DNA from 2 places in the Rhodococcus sp. MALMAid1271 genome. Region 2 is predicted to be linked to the other one. Evidence: predicted binding sites of a transcription regulator. Region 2 holds the regulator's gene; the other holds the start of a gene.
What was found. Region 2 encodes HspR, which represses chaperone genes until heat shock. Its sites were predicted from a motif close to ANNTGAGTNNNNNNNACTCANNT; they were not measured.

Region 1: clpB (ATP-dependent chaperone ClpB) is a predicted target of HspR. The motif match lies at 1,795-1,817, and genes of this name have one in related genera.

Annotation. Positions count from the first base shown of each region.
Region 1 is NZ_JBMIRQ010000111.1:34,766-43,975, reverse strand. Features, by position in the region: gene ACOQFP_RS21345 (hypothetical protein) at 1-507, shown strand, start outside; gene ACOQFP_RS21340 (globin domain-containing protein) at 530-1,693, opposite strand; gene clpB (ATP-dependent chaperone ClpB) at 1,875-4,421, shown strand; gene ACOQFP_RS21330 (DUF5666 domain-containing protein) at 4,513-5,544, shown strand; gene ACOQFP_RS21325 (hypothetical protein) at 5,630-6,697, shown strand; gene ACOQFP_RS21320 (LemA family protein) at 6,755-7,330, shown strand; gene pyrE (orotate phosphoribosyltransferase) at 7,450-7,998, shown strand; gene ACOQFP_RS21310 (class F sortase) at 8,066-8,563, opposite strand; gene ACOQFP_RS21305 (hypothetical protein) at 8,661-9,210, opposite strand, start outside.
Region 2 is NZ_JBMIRQ010000080.1:9,469-18,678, reverse strand. Features, by position in the region: gene treS (maltose alpha-D-glucosyltransferase) at 1-275, opposite strand, end outside; gene ACOQFP_RS11240 (Pro-kumamolisin, activation domain family protein) at 574-1,074, shown strand; gene dnaK (molecular chaperone DnaK) at 1,323-3,167, shown strand; gene grpE (nucleotide exchange factor GrpE) at 3,164-3,826, shown strand; gene dnaJ (molecular chaperone DnaJ) at 3,858-5,033, shown strand; gene ACOQFP_RS11220 (heat shock protein transcriptional repressor HspR) at 5,033-5,449, shown strand; gene ACOQFP_RS11215 (FAD-binding oxidoreductase) at 5,601-6,347, shown strand; gene ACOQFP_RS11210 (MarR family winged helix-turn-helix transcriptional regulator) at 6,349-6,753, opposite strand; gene ACOQFP_RS11205 (MFS transporter) at 6,750-8,165, opposite strand; gene ACOQFP_RS11200 (hypothetical protein) at 8,309-8,539, shown strand; gene rsgA (ribosome small subunit-dependent GTPase A) at 8,541-9,210, opposite strand, start outside.

The DNA of each region.
Region 1 (9,210 bases), on a different contig from region 2:
CGGCTCGAACTCGTCATCGCGGGCGATCTCGACTCCGGAATTCCAGGTCCGTTCGGGTCCAGGTTCTACGAATGTGGCTCATTCGAAGTGATTGTGCCGCAGCGGGATCCGCGAGACGGAGCGCTGCTGATGATCCATCTGCTCGACGCGAGTGCGCCGCGAAAATTCGAGTTCGTGACCTCGATGCCGCCGTCGTGGAAACTGCGGCTCGAGTCCGACGGTTCGGTGTCGGTACTCGATGAACTCGGCGAGGCCGTGATATTCATCGGCCGCCCATGGGCCTTCGATGCCGATCTGCATCCGGTCCACGTGTACTACACCATCGAGAACGGCCTGCTGGTGCAGAACGTCCAGGCCGAGGCCGACACCGGATATCCCATCCTGATCGATCCTGATCCCGACGCGATCATCACCGGAGACGGTCGACTCGTCACCGAAGCCTGGACCCCACGGCTGGTGGCGGGCGGTGTGGTCGAGGAGGTGTCGCCGCGGTCGTTGTCGAGCTGAGCGACTACCGCGCATCGCGATTTCAGAACGGATCGTGCTGAATGTGCTCTATCGGGGTACCGACCTTGCGGAGGGCGTAGAGCGTCGTACGAACCATCGACGGTGACCCGCAGACCTGAATCTGGCGATCCGCCCACGATCCGAACTGGGTCACCACCTTGCCCACCGCGCCGTGCAATCGATGGTGCATTCCCCACGGCAATTCGCGCGGGGGACCGGAATACCACCACGGATCCTCGGACTCCTCGGTCACCGGAACGACCGTGAGCCACGGATTCGACAGCGACAACTGCCACAGTGTGTCCAGATCGTAGAGATCGCACGGATACGTACCACTGACGAAGAGGTGCACTCGCGGATTGTTGCTGCGCTGCGCCATCTCCATCACCTGCGCGCGCAACGGTGCCAGGCCGGTACCGCCCGCGATCATCAACACGTCCTCGCGGATTGCGCGATCGACGTACATCCCGCCCAACGGCGGACTGATGGACCAGCGGTCGCCGACGGCGGTCTCGGTGACCATCGCCGGAGACACCCAGCCACCGGATACGCGTCGAACATGGAACTCGATCTCGCCGTACGGGTTGCTCGGAATGGCCGGGGACAGGTAGCGCCACAGCTTGGGTCGCTGTGGAATCTGCACGCTGACGTACTGGCCGGGGAAGTAGGGAATCTCGCCGTCGGTCTTCAGCCGTACCACTGCGAGATCGTCGAGCAGGCGCTGATGTTCGACGACGGTCGCACTCCAGTAAGGCGGCAGTTCGTCGTCGTCCGCGGCGACGGCCATGGCATTGCTCACCACGGTGAGGGTGTCGTGCCAGGCCCTCTCGACCTCGTCGGTCCACACCTCGTTGCCCACGAACGTCCGGAACGCGTTGATCAGAGCCGAGCTGCCTGCACGAAAATGGGCGCCCGATATTCCGTGCTTGCGATGATCCCGGCCGAGCTGAGCGAGGAACGGCTCCACCCGGTCGGTGTCGTCGAGGTGTTCGAAGACGTACCCGAGGGCCAACACGAAATGTTCGCGCAGGGCGTCCATCGACGCGGGAAACAGCGCGCGGAAGTCGGGGTATTCGGCGAACAGGTGGGCGTAGAACGACCGCGACAAACGGGCTGGACCGTCCTCGGCCGCGATCACCGATTTGAACCCGGTACGCACCAAGGAGATCGTTCGTGCGTCGAGCAACCTCCACCCCCACTGCTTGACCTTGTCGACGGACACCAAAGTAGACCGATCGAGACCATCTCGCACGGGCTTCGCCCTCGTGCGCACGACAAGAAAGTCAGGGTTGAGCGGAACAGACTCAACTTTGCTATGGTTGTACCCAGCGACAGGCTCGAATCCCACTCTGGAAAGAAGGTGACCGGTGGACAGTTTCACTCCCACCACGAAGTCGCAGGCAGCGTTGTCCGCTGCCCTGCAGGCCGCGTCCGCGGCCGGCAACCCGGACATCCGTCCGGCACATTTGTTGGTGGCGTTGCTCGATCAGACCGACGGCATCGCCACACCGCTGCTGAAGGCCGTCGGCGTCGACCCTGCAACGGTGCGTCGAGAAGCGCAGAACCTGGTGGATCGACTGCCCTCGGCATCCGGTTCCACCACGACCCCGCAACTCGGCCGTGAAACCCTCGCCGCGATCACTGCAGCACAGCACCTGGCCACCGAACTCGACGACGAGTACGTCTCCACCGAGCATCTGATGGTCGGCTTGGCTTCGGGAAACGACGACATCGCCAAGCTCTTGACCGGCCACGGAGCTGGACCGAACGAGCTGCGTGACGCCTTTCAAGCGGTGCGGGGAAGTGCTCGGGTCACCAGCGCCGACCCGGAGAGCACCTATCAGGCCCTGGAGAAGTACAGCACCGATCTGACCGCGCTTGCCCGATCGGGAAAGCTCGATCCGGTCATCGGCCGCGACACCGAGATCAGGCGCGTCGTGCAGGTACTCTCGCGCCGCACCAAGAACAACCCGGTGCTCATCGGCGAACCCGGCGTCGGCAAGACCGCCATCGTCGAAGGGCTCGCCCAGCGGGTCGTCGCCGGTGACGTTCCGGAAAGCCTGCGGGGTAAGACCGTGGTCTCCCTCGACCTCGGTTCGATGGTTGCCGGAGCGAAGTTCCGCGGTGAATTCGAAGAACGGCTCAAGGCGGTGCTCGACGACATCAAGAACTCCGCAGGCCAGGTGATCACGTTCATCGACGAGCTGCACACCATCGTCGGTGCCGGAGCGACCGGTGAATCGGCGATGGACGCGGGAAACATGATCAAGCCCATGCTTGCGCGCGGCGAACTGCGGCTGGTCGGTGCGACGACGCTCGAGGAGTACCGCAAGTACATCGAGAAGGACGCTGCCCTCGAACGTCGCTTCCAGCAGGTCTACGTCGGCGAGCCCTCGGTCGAGGACACCGTCGGCATCCTGCGCGGACTCAAGGAACGCTACGAGGTGCACCACGGCGTGCGGATCACCGACTCCGCACTGGTCGCCGCGGCCACGCTCAGTGACCGGTACATCACCGCACGCTTCCTGCCGGACAAGGCCATCGACCTGGTCGACGAGGCGGCATCGCGACTGCGCATGGAGATCGACTCACGACCGGTCGAGATCGACGAAGTGGAACGGGCCGTGCGTCGCCTCGAGATCGAGGAGATGGCGCTGGCGAAGGAGACCGACGACGCGTCGAAGGCGCGGCTGGACAAGCTCCGTCAGGAGTTGGCCGATCTGCAAGAGAAGCTCGCCGGTCTGAGCACGCGCTGGCAGAACGAGAAGGGTGCCATCGACTCGGTGCGGGCACTGAAGGAGGAACTCGAGAATCTACGCGGTGAATCCGACCGGGCGGAGCGCGACGGCGATCTCGGCAAGGCCGCCGAGCTGCGGTACGGACGCATCCCGACGCTCGAGAAGGAGCTCGCTGCCAAGACCGAGGCCTCGTCCGCGCAGGGCGAGGTGATGCTCAAGGAAGAGGTCGGTCCCGACGACGTCGCCGATGTCGTGGCGGCTTGGACGGGAATTCCGGCGGGCCGGATGCTCGAAGGCGAGACGGCCAAGCTGCTTCGGATGGAAGACGAACTCGGCAAGCGAGTCGTCGGACAGAAGGACGCGGTACAGGCGGTGTCCGACGCCGTCCGACGCTCCCGCGCCGGGGTGGCCGATCCCAACCGCCCGACGGGGTCGTTCCTGTTCCTCGGTCCCACCGGTGTCGGTAAGACCGAGCTCGCGAAGGCGTTGGCGGAGTTCCTCTTCGACGACGAACGCGCGATGGTGCGGATCGACATGAGCGAGTACAGCGAGAAGCATGCCGTTGCTCGCCTCGTCGGTGCGCCTCCGGGCTACGTCGGCTACGAGGCCGGCGGGCAGTTGACCGAGGCGGTGCGCAGGCGTCCGTACACGGTGGTGCTGTTCGACGAGGTCGAAAAGGCGCATGCCGATGTGTTCGACATCCTGCTCGCCGTGCTCGACGAGGGCAGGCTCACCGACGGTCAGGGGCGGACGGTCGACTTCCGCAACACGATCCTGATCCTCACCTCCAACCTCGGTGCAGGCGGCACCAAGGAGCAGGTGATGGATGCGGTGCGGCGCTCGTTCAAGCCCGAGTTCGTCAACCGTCTCGACGACGTCGTGGTGTTCGACGCCCTGTCCGAGGACCAGCTCGAGTCGATCGTCGACATCCAGCTCGGCTTCCTCGCCACGCGGCTGGCGGCTCGTCGCCTGACGTTGGAGGTGTCGTCGCCGGCGAAGATGTGGCTGGCGGTGCGTGGTTACGATCCGCTGTACGGTGCTCGGCCACTGCGTCGGCTGATCCAGCAGGCGATCGGGGACCAACTGGCGAAGCTGCTGCTCGCCGGCGATGTTCACGACGGCGACGTGGTCTCGGTCAACGTCAGCCCGGACGGCGAACAGCTGATCCTGGGTTAGTCACCAGGGACGACACGGCCCACACGAGCTCGGCTCGTGTGGGCCGTTTCATGCCGCCACCTGCGGGCTACCGGGTAGGTACCCTCGAGGAATGACGAATCCGGACGAACCGCGGTCCGCTCGCGAGCGCGATCAGGACGCGGCGCATCAGCCGGAGTCGGCACAGCCTCAGGACGAGAGCGGGCCGCACCCCGGTGCCCAGCAGTACCCCGATGCCCAGCAGTATCCCGATGACGCTCATCCCACCGAGGTGTATCCGACTCAGGCCTATGGAAGTCCGGGTTACCAGAACCCCGCGTACCAGAACCCCGGGTACCAGAACCCTGCTTACCAGGACCCCGCGTACCAGGACCCGACCGGCCAGAATCCGGACCCGCCCGCCTATCCGCCGGGCTACAACCCGACGCAAGCCCTCCCGCCGTACGATCCCGACCAGCACGCTGCGGCCAACCAGGCCTACGGCCAGACTCAGCAGTTCGGACAGACACAGCAATACGGCCAGCCCCAGCAGTACGGCCACACTCAGCAGTTCGGCCAGCCCCAGCAGTACGGCCAGCCCCCGCCGTACGGAGCTGCGCCCGGAGCGGAGCAGCAGGGCACAGCGGAGCAGCAGGGCACAGCGGAGCAAGAAGGCACAGGCAGCAAGGGGCCTCGCCCGTGGGTGCTGGCACTGATCGGCCTCGTCGTGCTGGTCATCGTCGTCACGTTCGGAATTGCTTTCCTCAGTGGCGGCTCGGACGATTCCAGCAGCGTCGCCGCCGCTCCGTCCACGTCGATCCGGCCGAGCACGTCCAGTGCTCCGACGACCACCCCACAGCCAACCGAAACGGGTACGACCACCACACCAGGGCTGATCCCAGGGGGAATTCCCGAGATTCTCGGTCAACTCGGTTCGGCCGTGGGCACCATCACCGCGAACGACGGTTCGACGTTGACCATCAACGGACTCGACGGTGCTCCGGTGACGGTGCAGACCACTGCGCAGACCCAGATCATTTCGCTCAGTGGTGGTGATGTGGCGTCGTTGACGGTCGGCGCGGGGGTCGTGGTGCAGGGCGAGTCGGTCGAGGACGGAACGATCCGCGCGAACGTCATCATCGAAGCCCCGAACTTCGGCGGGTAGGCAACCGAGGTACTCGTAGGGATCGTTCACAGGACCTGGCGGTGGTGGGCGGAGATGGTGTGGATGTCGATTAAGGTGGTTCCCGATGACGGCAATGTGGTTCGGCCTTGCGGCGATTGCACTGATAGGTGCAGTGGCGCTGCTCTACATCGACAGGTCCAAGCGAGATCAGTCCGGGCGGTTGCGGCAGATGTGGGCCAAGGCGCAGGGATACGAGTATCGAGCGCATGATCGAGAACTGGTCACCAGGTTCTCTCGTGCGGCCCTGGCCAAGCCTGAATTCGACGTGGCTCTCGGCGTGGTGACGGGAGTTCGGCGCGGTGAGGAGTTCGTACTCTTCGACGTCGAGGAGACGGGCACCATCGTGGCCGTGCAGCGCTCGGTTGGTTCGGATGTCGATATAGATCTGCGCCCGAGGTCGACGCCACCGCCGCGCGAGGAAGACATGGAACTGCTCGGGTCCATCGGTCCCCGGGTGGTCTTCGCTACCGATGTCGATATCGCTCGTCGTGTCTGCGACCAACGAATGGCTGCGTTCACCGAGTCCATTCCGGCAAATTTGCAGCTGCTGTGGAGCGAGCAGGACTGGACGCTCGGATCGCTGCCGCTCGGCAGTTCGGGACGCGACTGGGATGCGGCGATCGACGCTGTGGCGCGACTGTCGGGCATGTTGCACGTGTTGCCTCCGGTGCGTGGCAGCGCGGTGTACGGTGCTCGTGCGGGCGGCGAGCCGGGCCGTGATCGTTCGGACCCGGGCAGGCCGCTGGTCAAGGAGCCCCGCGATCGGCAGGCCGAGCAGCCGCAGAACAGTGGCCCGAGGGCGCCGGAGTCCGGTGTCCAGGGTCCTCGAGACCCGGAGCCGCGGGTCGCCGAGCCCAGAACACCCGATCCGCGGGTTCGACCGCCGCGCGTGTCGGATGCGCGCCCCCAAGCGGAGCGCCCTCAAGCAGTGCGCCCTCAAGCGGTCCGCCCTCAGGCGGTGCGGCCCCAGGAGCCCGTTACTTGGGATCCCGATCGCAGGCCTCGTCCTCCCCGGCCGGATTCGGCCGGCCCACAGAGCGAGCGGTCCGCGAGCCCGCCGCGGTCGGTGCCGCGTCCGCCCGCCTCGCGTCCCATTCCGTTCGATGCGGAGCGTCGACGCAAGCAGCCCTGATGTCGTTCGGGCGTGTTGACGGCCCCGGCAGCGTCGAGACGACTAAATTCGTACCTCGTGACGGTTTCTGTGCTTGTAGCAATCCTGGTGTTGGTGATCGCCGTGGTCGTGTACGTCGCCGGCTCGGTGCGTCGCCTCGGTCGGTACCGCGAGCAGACTGTGCAGAGTCTGCATCTGGTGGACGTCGAGATCGAACGGCGTCACGCGCAGCTGGTTCCGTTTCTCGATGCCGCTGAGGAATCCGGGCTGTCCGCCGACTTGCTGCTGCAACTGAGCGGTGCCCGCTCGTGGTCCAAGGCCGTGCGTGAGCGTGGACTCGGTCTGCAGACGCAGGCCGCCGCCGAGAACGCATTGTCCGCCGCATTTCACTCGGTTCTCGCGGAAGCAGACGCGGGCCGTAACGTATTGGGGAACTGGGCCTTTCAGGGGCCAGCGGGCGAGCTGATCGTCACCGAGCGGCGAATCGCAGGCGCAGTGCGGGTGTACAACGACACTGCGTATCGGCTGTCGCGGGCCGTCGGCACCTTTCCGTCCTCGATCGTTGCCAAGTCTCGCTCGGTGTCTGCGCCCGAACCGTTCGTGGAGACCAGGGAGCAGTCCGACGAGCAGCGGTCGGTCCAGGCGGTCGCGTAGAGGCCCGGTCGTACCGGGTTCGACGGGGACAGTGGAGCCGGCAGCAACGGCCGGCGTGTCCGGTGGGTAAGTTCGTACCGACTCATCGAAAATCCGTGTGCGACGAGAGGAACCCGATCATGGCCGACAGTGCCGCGAATTCGGCTCGGCAAGAACTTGCCGATTTGGTGAAGGAGCTGGCCGTCGTGCACGGAAAGGTCACGTTGTCCTCGGGCAAGGAAGCCGACTACTACGTCGATCTTCGGCGCGCGACGCTGCATCATCGGGCGGGTGCGTTGATCGGTTCGTTGATGCGTGAGCTGGTCGCCGATTGGGACTTTGCGTCCGTCGGCGGGTTGACCATGGGTGCCGACCCGGTTGCGATGTCGATCATGCATGCCCAGGGGCGTCCGATCGACGCGTTCGTGGTGCGCAAGGCAGCCAAGGCGCACGGCATGCAGCGTCAGATCGAGGGGCCGGACATCGTCGGCAAACGTGTTCTGGTGGTGGAGGATACGACGACCACCGGCAATTCGCCCCTCACCGCGGTCCAGGCGCTGCGGGACGCTGGTGCGACCGTCGTCGGGGTGGCCACTGTGGTGGACCGGGCGACCGGGGCGGACGAGGTCATCGCTGCCGAGGGTCTCGAATATCGTTCCTTGCTCGGTTTGTCGGACCTCGGCCTGTGACCGGGGCCCGACGAACCGCTCGCTGAACAACCGCTCGCTGAACAACCGCTCGCTGACGAACCGCTCGCTAACGAACCAGTTGCGCGACGACGACGTAGTTGTCGTCGGTGGGTTCGCCGCCCTGTACATCGCAGTTGGCCAGGATCAGTCGTCCCGGCACCGAGCGTCTGAGTTCGTTGTCGGCCAACAATGATCCCTTGGACAGGGGCCCGACGGATTCGACCGTGTACTCGAGAACGCCGTTGGCCGTGCGTAATACGACGGTGTCCCCGGGCGTCACCACCCGCAAGGCCTTGAACGGAGCGTCACGCTTCGAGTAGTTGTGTCCGGCAACAACTACCGTTTGTTCGGTGCTGGTTCCCGGCATACCGCTCTCGGCCCACCAGGCCGGCAATTCGTCCACCGGATTCAGTACCTGACCGCTCTCGCCGCCGCGGTAGAGCGGATCGGGATGGATAGGGCTGCTCAGATAGGTCGTGCCGTCCGAGGATCGAAGCTCGATGTGTTCCGGCGCAGCGGGAGCGATATCGTTCGCCGGGGCAGCCACCGAAATCTGTGACTGCACCGGCGATCGATCAGGTGCGGCGATCCCGACTTCGTCACTCGCGCAACCTGATACGAGTAGAACGAAGGTCAGGATCGCCGCCGACAACCAGCAGGTGTTACGAGGTGGCATCGGTGGAGTTGCGGCGACGCAGGTAGAACGCTCCACCCGCAGCGGCCACGACGACCACGCCGACGCCCGCGAGAATGGCCGGGGTGTTGGAGGAGCTGTCGGAGCCGCCCGAGGCCTCGTCGGAGGAGTCGCCGAGGGCCAGATCGACCGGCGGCAGATTGCCGGCAACACTGACGACGCCGTTGTCGTCGGTGGTGAAGTAGTCCGCGACGGTGAACGACCCGTCCTCGTTCTTGACGCCGATCAGGGAGACCCCTGTCTCGTCGACGACCACGGTGTTCTCGTCGACCTCGGTAACCGGAACATCGTCACGGACGGTGTCGCCGAGATTGATCGTCCACTCGAACTTCGGTCCGCTCGCGGCCAGTTCGGCTGCTGCAGCCTTCAGTTCGGCCTCGGCCTCGGCTTTCTCGTCTGCGGTCGCCTTGGCTGTTGCCGCGTCGTCCTGGGCGGTCTTCAGCGCTGCGGCGGCCGCGGCGGCCTTCTCCTCGGCTGCGGCGGCGGCCTCGGTCTTGGCTTGCAGGTCTTCGTCTGCG
Region 2 (9,210 bases):
ACGGCCGCGCGAGGATCAGGATCGGCGTAGGGGTTCTGCCACATGCTGCCCTTGCCCGAGAGCTGCTCGGCGATCAGCTTGGCGTCCCGCAGCATCGACTGTTCGGTGAGCCAGTCCACGTATTCGGGATTCGATGCAACCGGTTCGCTGTCGGGTGTGGGGTTGCTGCTGCGATTGGCGCGGCGCACGGAGGGGCGAAGTGGCTTCGGCCGAGCCGGATAGAACTTCTCGTCGTAGGTGATCTCGCTCGGTTCGTGCTGCACTTCGGGATCCATGTGCCTCCGTAGCCTCGCTTTTCTTCAAACCCTACGTAGGGCGCGGCCGATCCGCAGGATTGTGGTTTCCCCTGATCGTCGGCGCGTGAAACCTGATGCGCCGGCCGCCGAAGACCGCGTCGAATGACAGCAATGTCATTCGATCGAGTCCAGTTCCTTCGATATGCGAACGTCATCGAATCGAGACCGCCTGGTGTGGAATGTCTGATTCCGATAGGTCATAGTGAGTGAGTACCAACCGCCTCATCAGTCACATCAGACTCATGAGTCACATCCCCCTCAGCTACAGGAGTTGTTCATGCGACGTCTTGCCCGCACATCGATCCTGGCCTCGACGGCCGCTCTGGCCGCCGCCATCGGTGCGGTTGCCCTCGCACCTGCCGCCTCTGCCGAACCCGATCCCGAACCCGTCGGCCCGCTCGGCTCGGTGGTCCTCGAGAGCCCCGATCTGGTGGTGACCATGGCCGCTGTCTGTGACACCACCGTCGAGGACGCACCCGAGGGTGGAGTCGTCGCGCTGGAGGTCAAGGTCGAGAACATCGGTGCGGACGACGCGTCGAACGTCAACGTCAACTACGGCGCGCTGCCCGGAGTTCAGGGTCAGAACACCGAAAAGGTCATCGAGGCAGGCGAGGCAGCCACCTACACGGTGCCCTCGGTCGATCGCGAATGGGTCGCCCGTCCCGCCGGCGCCGCGGCCTTCGCCAGTGCGCTCGACGCCGACTTCATGAACAACATCACCGCCGGACTGCTGAGCCACAGCTGCATCCCGGTGCCGGACGAGGAGTCTTCCGAGTAGTTCCCCACGACCATCGTAGTTCCCCACGATCCATCTCCCCGCTGCGCCGCGACGATCCACGCCGATCGTCGCGGCGTACTGCTGCGGCACTGGGGAACAAATTCGCCACACCCTCCGTTGTGCAGGTCAGCAGCCTTGAGTGGATAAGGCTCAAGTTGAAAGTTGACGCGATAGATCGCGTTGTGCAAACTTGAGCGGAGTTCGCTCACCCAGGGACTGGAACCCACGCAACAACAGGAGGAAACATTATGGCTCGTGCGGTCGGTATCGACCTCGGGACCACCAACTCGGTCGTGTCCGTCCTCGAGGGCGGCGAACCGGTTGTCGTCGCCAACTCCGAGGGATCACGCACCACCCCGTCGATCGTCGCTTTCGCCAAGAACGGTGAAGTGCTGGTCGGCCAGTCCGCGAAGAACCAGGCGGTCACCAACGTCGATCGCACCATCCGTTCGGTCAAGCGCCACATCGGCACCGACTGGACCGTCGGGATCGACGACAAGAAGTACACGCCGCAGGAGATCAGCGCGCGCACGCTCATGAAGCTCAAGCGCGACGCCGAGGCGTACCTGGGCGAAGACATCACCGACGCCGTTATCACCGTCCCCGCATACTTCGAGGACGCGCAGCGTCAGGCGACCAAGGAAGCCGGCCAGATCGCCGGCCTGAACGTCCTGCGCATCGTCAACGAGCCCACCGCTGCCGCACTGGCATACGGCCTGGACAAGGGCGACAAGGAACAGACCATTCTCGTGTTCGACCTCGGTGGCGGCACGTTCGACGTCTCCCTCCTCGAGATCGGCGACGGTGTCGTCGAGGTCCGTGCGACCTCCGGTGACAACCACCTCGGTGGCGACGACTGGGACGAGCGCATCGTCACCTGGCTCGTCGACAAGTTCAAGGCGCAGAACGGCATCGATCTGACCAAGGACAAGATGGCGCTGCAGCGTCTGCGTGAGGCCGCCGAGAAGGCGAAGATCGAGCTGTCGTCGAGCCAGAGCACCTCGATCAACCTGCCCTACATCACCGTCGACGGTGACAAGAACCCGCTGTTCCTCGACGAGCAGCTCAGCCGCTCGGAGTTCCAGAAGATCACCTCGGACCTGCTCGATCGCACGCGTGCGCCGTTCCAGGCAGTGGTGAAGGATTCCGGTATCGCCGTCAAGGACATCGACCACGTCGTGCTCGTCGGTGGATCCACCCGCATGCCCGCGGTGTCGGAACTGGTCAAGGAACTCTCCGGTGGACGCGAGCCCAACAAGGGCGTGAACCCGGACGAGGTCGTGGCCGTCGGTGCTGCACTGCAGGCCGGTGTGCTCAAGGGTGAGGTCAAGGACGTTCTGCTCCTCGACGTCACGCCGCTGTCCCTCGGTATCGAGACCAAGGGCGGTGTCATGACCAAGCTCATCGAGCGCAACACCACCATCCCCACGAAGCGGTCCGAGACCTTCACCACGGCCGACGACAATCAGCCGTCGGTGCAGATTCAGGTCTTCCAGGGCGAGCGCGAGATCGCAGCGCACAACAAGCTCCTCGGCTCCTTCGAGCTGACCGAGCTGCCCCCGGCTCCTCGCGGCGTCCCGCAGATCGAGGTCACCTTCGACATCGACGCCAACGGCATCGTGCACGTCACGGCCAAGGACAAGGGCACCGGTAAGGAAAACACGATCAAGATCCAGGACGGCTCCGGTCTGTCCAAGGAAGAGATCGACCGCATGGTCGCCGACGCCGAAGCTCACGCAGACGAGGACAAGGCTCGTCGCGAAGAGGCCGAGGTCCGCAACCAGGCCGAGTCCCTCGTGCACCAGACGGAGAAGTTCGTCAAGGACAACGAGGACAAGGTCGACGCCGAGCTCAAGGGACGCGTCGAAACCGCCATCTCCGACGCCAAGTCGGCTCTCGCGGGCAGCGACATCTCGGCAGTGAAGTCTGCCGTGGAGAAGCTTTCCACCGAGTCGCAGGCCCTCGGCACCGCCATCTACGAGGCTCAGGCCAAGGAGCAGGGCGGCGCAGAAGGCGAGGCTCAGGCCGCTGACGACGGTGTCGTCGACGCAGAGGTTGTCGACGAGCCCGCCGACGACGCGGAGAAGAAGTGACCTCGGGTAACACCGAGCAAGAACCGGTCACTTTCGTGGACAAGCGGAAGATCGATCCCGAGACCGGTGAAGTACGGGACGGCGACGCAGTTCCGGAGCCCCTCGCGGGCACCGGCGCTGCGCCCCAGCCCGGCTCGGTAGAGGAAGGGACAGACAGCGAGACGGAGACCGAGCCCGAGGTCGTAGAGGATCCTCGTGATACTCAGATCGCCGAGCTCACCGCCGACCTGCAGCGAGTCTCGGCCGAGTACGCCAACTATCGGCGTCGCACCGATCGCGAGAAGCAGAGCGGAGCAGAGAATGCGAAGGCGTCCGTCGTCTCGCAGTTGCTCCCGGTCCTCGACGACCTCGAGCGAGCACGCCAGCACGGCGATCTCGAAACCGGACCGCTCAAGGCCGTGGCAGACAAGCTGGCAGGGGTGTTCTCGAACATCGGCCTGACCACCTTCGGGGCCGAGGGCGACGCCTTCGACCCGGCCATCCACGAGGCCGTCTCGCACGAGGGCGACGGCAGCAGTCCGGTCGTCGGAACACTGATGCGTCCGGGCTACAAGCTCGGCGAGCGTGTTCTGCGCACCGCGATGGTCGGCGTGGTCGACAGTGCTGGTGAAAGCCCGGCACCAGAGGAATCGGATGCACCTGCGTCCGACGAGCAGTAAAAAGAAATAGCGCGAGAGGAGGAGACGCCCGGTGAGCCAGCGGGAGTGGATCGAGAAGGACTTCTACAAGGAGCTGGGCGTTTCCTCCAGCGCTAGTGCAGAAGACATCAAGAAGGCGTACCGAAAGTTGGCTCGGGACAACCATCCCGACGCCAATCCCGGCAATGCCGCCGCCGAGAACAAGTTCAAGGCGGTCAGCGAGGCGCACGCCGTTCTGGCCGACCCGGCCAAGCGCAAGGAGTACGACGAGGCCAGGCGCCTGTTCGCCTCCGGTGGCTTCGGTAGCCGCGGCGGCGGTGGCTTCTCACCGGGTGCAGGCGGATTCGGCGGCGGTGGTCAGAGCTTCGACGTAGGCGACATCTTCGGCCAAGGTGGCGGCGACGGCGGACTCGGCGACCTGTTCGGCGGCCTGTTCAATCGCGGTGGCGGCGCGGCGCGCCCACAGAACAACCGGCCTCGACGCGGCAGTGACGTCGAAACCGAGACCACGCTGCAGTTCCGTGAAGCGGCACAGGGCGTTACGGTCCCCTTGCGGTTGACCAGTCCGTCCTCGTGCACCACCTGCCACGGCAGCGGTGCCAAGCCAGGGACCAGCCCCCGAGTGTGCCCCAAGTGCAACGGCCAGGGCGTCGTCAACAGGAACCAAGGCGCATTCGGCTTCAGTGAACCGTGCGACGACTGCCGCGGTTCCGGTTCCATCATCGACGAACCATGCGCCGACTGCCGTGGAACCGGAGTGCAGAACCGGACCCGCAGCATTACCGTGCGCGTACCGGCCGGAATCAGCGACGGCCAGAAGGTGCGCCTCGCCGGACAGGGCGAGGCAGGGCTGCGCGGTGCCCCGTCCGGCGACTTGTTCGTGACGGTACGGGTCAAGCCCGACAAGGTATTCGGGCGAACCGACAACGATCTGACGGTGACCGTCCCGGTGAGCTACGGCGAGTTGGTGCTCGGCACCACGCTGTCGGTGCCCACCCTCGACGGACGCGTCGGTGTCAAGGTTCCACCGGGAACCGTCGACGGCCGAGTGTTGCGCGTACGGGGTCGCGGCATCCCGAAGAAGTCCGGCACCGGTGACCTGATGGTGACCGTCAAAGTTGCCGTCCCGCAGAAACTGGACAATGCTGCTACCGACGCCTTGAAGAACTATCTGGAAGCCGAGAAGGCCAGCGGATTCGACCCGCGGGCCGGGTGGGCAGGTGTGTGATGTCGGTTCCCCCAGACGGTGGTGCCGCGAAATCCGGTGGAGTACAGGCTGATCCGGACGCCCAGATCTTCGTGATCTCGGTCGCCGCGCAGCTTGCGGGCATGCATGCGCAAACCCTGCGCACCTACGACAGGCTCGGGCTCGTCATTCCGCATCGCACCACCGGCGGGGGACGACGCTACTCGCCGCGGGACGTCGCATTGCTCCGTGAAGTGCAACGACTCTCGCAGGACGAGGGGGTCAACCTCGCCGGAATCAAGCGCATCATCGAACTCACCAATCAGGTCGAGGCTCTCCAGGCCCGGGTTTCCGAGCTGGCGCAGGAGTTGGCGACCGTGCACGCGAGCTATCGCCGCGATCTGGTGCCGATTCAACGCAATGCCCTGGTCGTCTGGAAGCCGAGGCATCAGCGCTGAGGGTTCGCCCAGCTCGCAAACGCGCGCGCCTTCGCCAGGTGCGCGCGTTCTCGTGCTCGGTTCGGCCGCTATCTTGCTCGCGTCCGGCGAATGCGCGCGCGTTCGCGGGGAGCGCGATGCGGAGGGAGCTCGAGCCCCTATCCTGGTCGACATGCAGGCGTGGAAATCGACGGTCGTTCAGTACCACCGCCTTCGGAACGACCTCGCGGTAATTCGGCTCGAAGGCGACGTGGTGCCGTTCAAGGCGGGCCAGTCGGTGTCGGTGTCCGTTCCTCAGCACTCTGCGCTGACCCGGCGGTACTCGCCCGCATTGCCGCCATCGCTCGACGGCAAGCTGGAGTTCCACGTCCGCGCAGTTCCGGCCGGCTGGGTCAGCGGGGGCATCGTCAACGAGACACGGCCCGGTGACGTCTGGCAGATCAGTGACCCGCAGGGCAGTCTGCATGTCGACGATTCGGGTCGCGACGTGGTGATGATCGCGGGCGGCACCGGACTGGCTCCGTTGCGCGCGATTCTGCTCGACCTCACCCGATGGGAGAGGCCACCGAAGGTGACGCTCTTCGTCGGAGGTAAGTCGCCCCGCGATCTCTATGCGAGCGACATGCTGTGGTTGATGGCGGCAGAGCTTCCGTGGCTGACCGTCGTTCCTGTGGTCGATCAGTTGCACGAGCCCTGGGCCTCGGACCGGTGGAACGACCGGATTCATGCCGAGATCGGTTCCACCGCAGCATTCTTCGAGCCCGAACACTGCTGGGAGGGTGCTGTGGCCGATGTGGTCGCCACGCAGGGCCCCTTCCCGGATCGGCAGATCCTGGTGTGCGGATCACCGGGTATGGAAGCGGCCACCGTGCGCGCACTCGTCGAGATCGGCACCCCACTCGACGCGGTGCGCCGCTGAGTCAGGGCAGCCGCAGAATCCGTCGTAGATGGGCCAGATCCTCCGCCGATGTGGTGGTGAACTCCGGGGGCGGGGCGTCGGCGATGGATCGGGCCGTTTCGGCGATGCGGCGTCCGGCGTCGGTGAGTCCGATGATGCGGCGTCGGCGATCGTCGGGGTCCTCGGTGCGGATCACCAGTTCTCGCTTTTCCAGTTCGCGAACGTTGAGCGACACGTAGGGCGCATCGGACGCGAGGATCTCGGCCAGCTCGGTGACCGTCCGATCGGAGATGAGCAACTTGGTCAGCAGTTTGGCCCGGAGGAAGCTCATTCCGGTGGCCTCGGCGACGGCCCGTCTGGTGTCGTGTTTCTCGAGCATCAACGCGCGCATCTCACGCCAGACGGCGGCCGCATCGGAGTTCGTCATACGAGCACCGGACGGCCGATGGTCTCGGCGGTCGATCGGGCCCAGCGGCCGGTGGTGACCAGTGCGAGCACGGTGACGACCACGCCTGCACCCGCGATGACGAACCACGCGGGCACTGCGGCAGCGGTGAAACCGTCGGAGATCTCACCGACGATGCTCGCGGTGACGATGGAGCCGACGACCGCCACGCCGAGCGACTGACCCACCTGCCTGCTGGTCGAGGCGATCGCGGACGCCACTCCAGCCTGGCTGCGCGGCATCCCGGACACCGCGGTATTGGTGATCGGGGCGTTGACCATGCCGAACGATATTCCGAAGATCACGTACGCCACCGCCAGCCAGGTGAAGGAGGTCGTGGGGGCCATCCGACTGAGCATCAAGGCCGAGGTCACGAATCCGACGCCTGCGACCAGCAGTGGAATTCGCGCTCCGAGGGAGCCGACGATGCGCCCGGAGATCGGCGCGAAGATCAGGGTCATCAATGCCATCGGCAGGGTGAGGAGACCGGCGTGCAGGGGCGAGAAGCCGCGCACATCCTGGAGGTAGAGGGTGTTGAGGAACAGGAATCCGCCGAGGGATGCGAAGGCGCACACCGCGATCACCGTCGCTCCACTGAAGGGCGCACTGCGGAAGAACTTCAGTTGGATCAACGGCTCTTCGAGACGCGATTCGACGACCAACAGGCCGAGGAGGGAGCCGAGTGCAATGGCACCGGTGAGCACGATCGGCGGCGATGACCAGCCCTTCGTCGGGCCCTCGATGATGGTGAACACCAGGGAGACGAGGAACGCGAAGATCAGGATCTGACCGGCCGGGTCGAACTTGCGTGAGTGTTCGGCTTTGGATTCGGGGACGAATTTCAGCGTCATGGCCAGCGCGAAGATGCCCACGGGGACGTTGATCCAGAAGATGGACTGCCATCCGGCCGCGGTGACGAGGACGCCGCCGAGAGCGGGGCCGGCAGACATCGAGATTCCCACGACGGCACCCCACATTCCGATGGCCCCGGCGCGTTCTTTGGGGTCGGTGAAGGTGTTGGTGATGATCGACATCGCCACGGGATTCATCATCGAGCCGCCGACGGCTTGGAGCATGCGGAAGGCGACGAGCCAGCCGAGGGAGGGTGCGATGCTGCACAGCAGGGACCCGAGTACGAACGTCCCGGTTCCGATGAGGAAGAAGCGCTTGCGGCCGTACCTGTCGGCCATCGAGCCGCCGAGCATGAGCAGTGACGCCACTACCAGGGTGTATGCATCGATGATCCATTGCAGACCGGATACCGACGCGTTCAGGTCGGCGCGCATCGACGGCAGTGCGATGTTGACGATCGTGTTGTCGGTGCTGACGAGAAACAGGCTGAGGCAGCAGATGCCGAGCACCGAATATCGGTGCCGTCGGGTCAACTCGCCCATGTCCACCTCCGGCCAAGTATTTGTATATGTACAACTATTACATGAGTACTCCTAACTTGTTGAGCGAGCAAGTGCGATGCAGGTGACGTTGCCCGCTAGGGTGTGGGTCACAGACTCGCTGTATTCGTGAATGGAGAACAACCGTGGCTTCCGAGATCGCACCAGGCGACCTGGTTCAGGCGTCCGGGCACGCCGGCCCGTGGAAGGTGCTCGAGATCCGCCAGGGTCTGGCGTTGCTCGAGCATCACGACGGACATCGACTGTCGGTACGGACCACCACGGTCGAGGTGGTGCGCAAGGCGTCGAGCAACGAGGGTTCGACTCCGCAGGCAGAGGCGGAGAGCGAGAACCCCTCGCTGTTCGACGAGAACTGACCTACCGCGCCTTTCGTTCCACCGCGTACTTCTGCCGCAGCGACTTCGAGATCTGCTTGAACTCCCGCAGCTTCTCGTTGCGTGCTCTGGCATCATGCCTCGAGGTTGCCCACGCGTTCTCCCGCAGCAGCTTTCGGTAATTTCCGAGCCTACGGGCGGTGAGTTCACCCGAATCGACGGCGGCGAGCACCGCACATCCGGGCTCGTGCACGTGCGCGCAGTCGCCGAAGCGACACGAGGCGGCGAGTTCGTCGATGTCGGAAAAAGTGCTTGCCACCGCATCTTCCGATCCCTGCACCCCCACCGACCGCAGGCCCGGTGTGTCCAGGAGCGTCAGTTCCGTGTCGGGAATCGGCACCAACTCGCGATGCGTTGTCGTGTGCCTGCCCTTGCTGTCCGCCGCACGGGTGTCGCCGGTGACGAATGCGCTGCGATCGAGCAAGGCATTACCGAGGGTCGACTTTCCCGATCCCGACGGCCCGATCAGCGCCACGGTTCCGCGCAGATGCGCTGTCAGTGAATCGATTCCGTCGCCCGACAGTGCGCTGGTGCGGCAGACGGCGACGCCGGGCGCGCAGGCTCGAAGCTGGTCCTCGGCCACGGCGCCACTGTCGGCTTTGGTGATCACGAGAACGGGGACGGCACCGCTGCCCCAGACAAGCGTGAGGTAG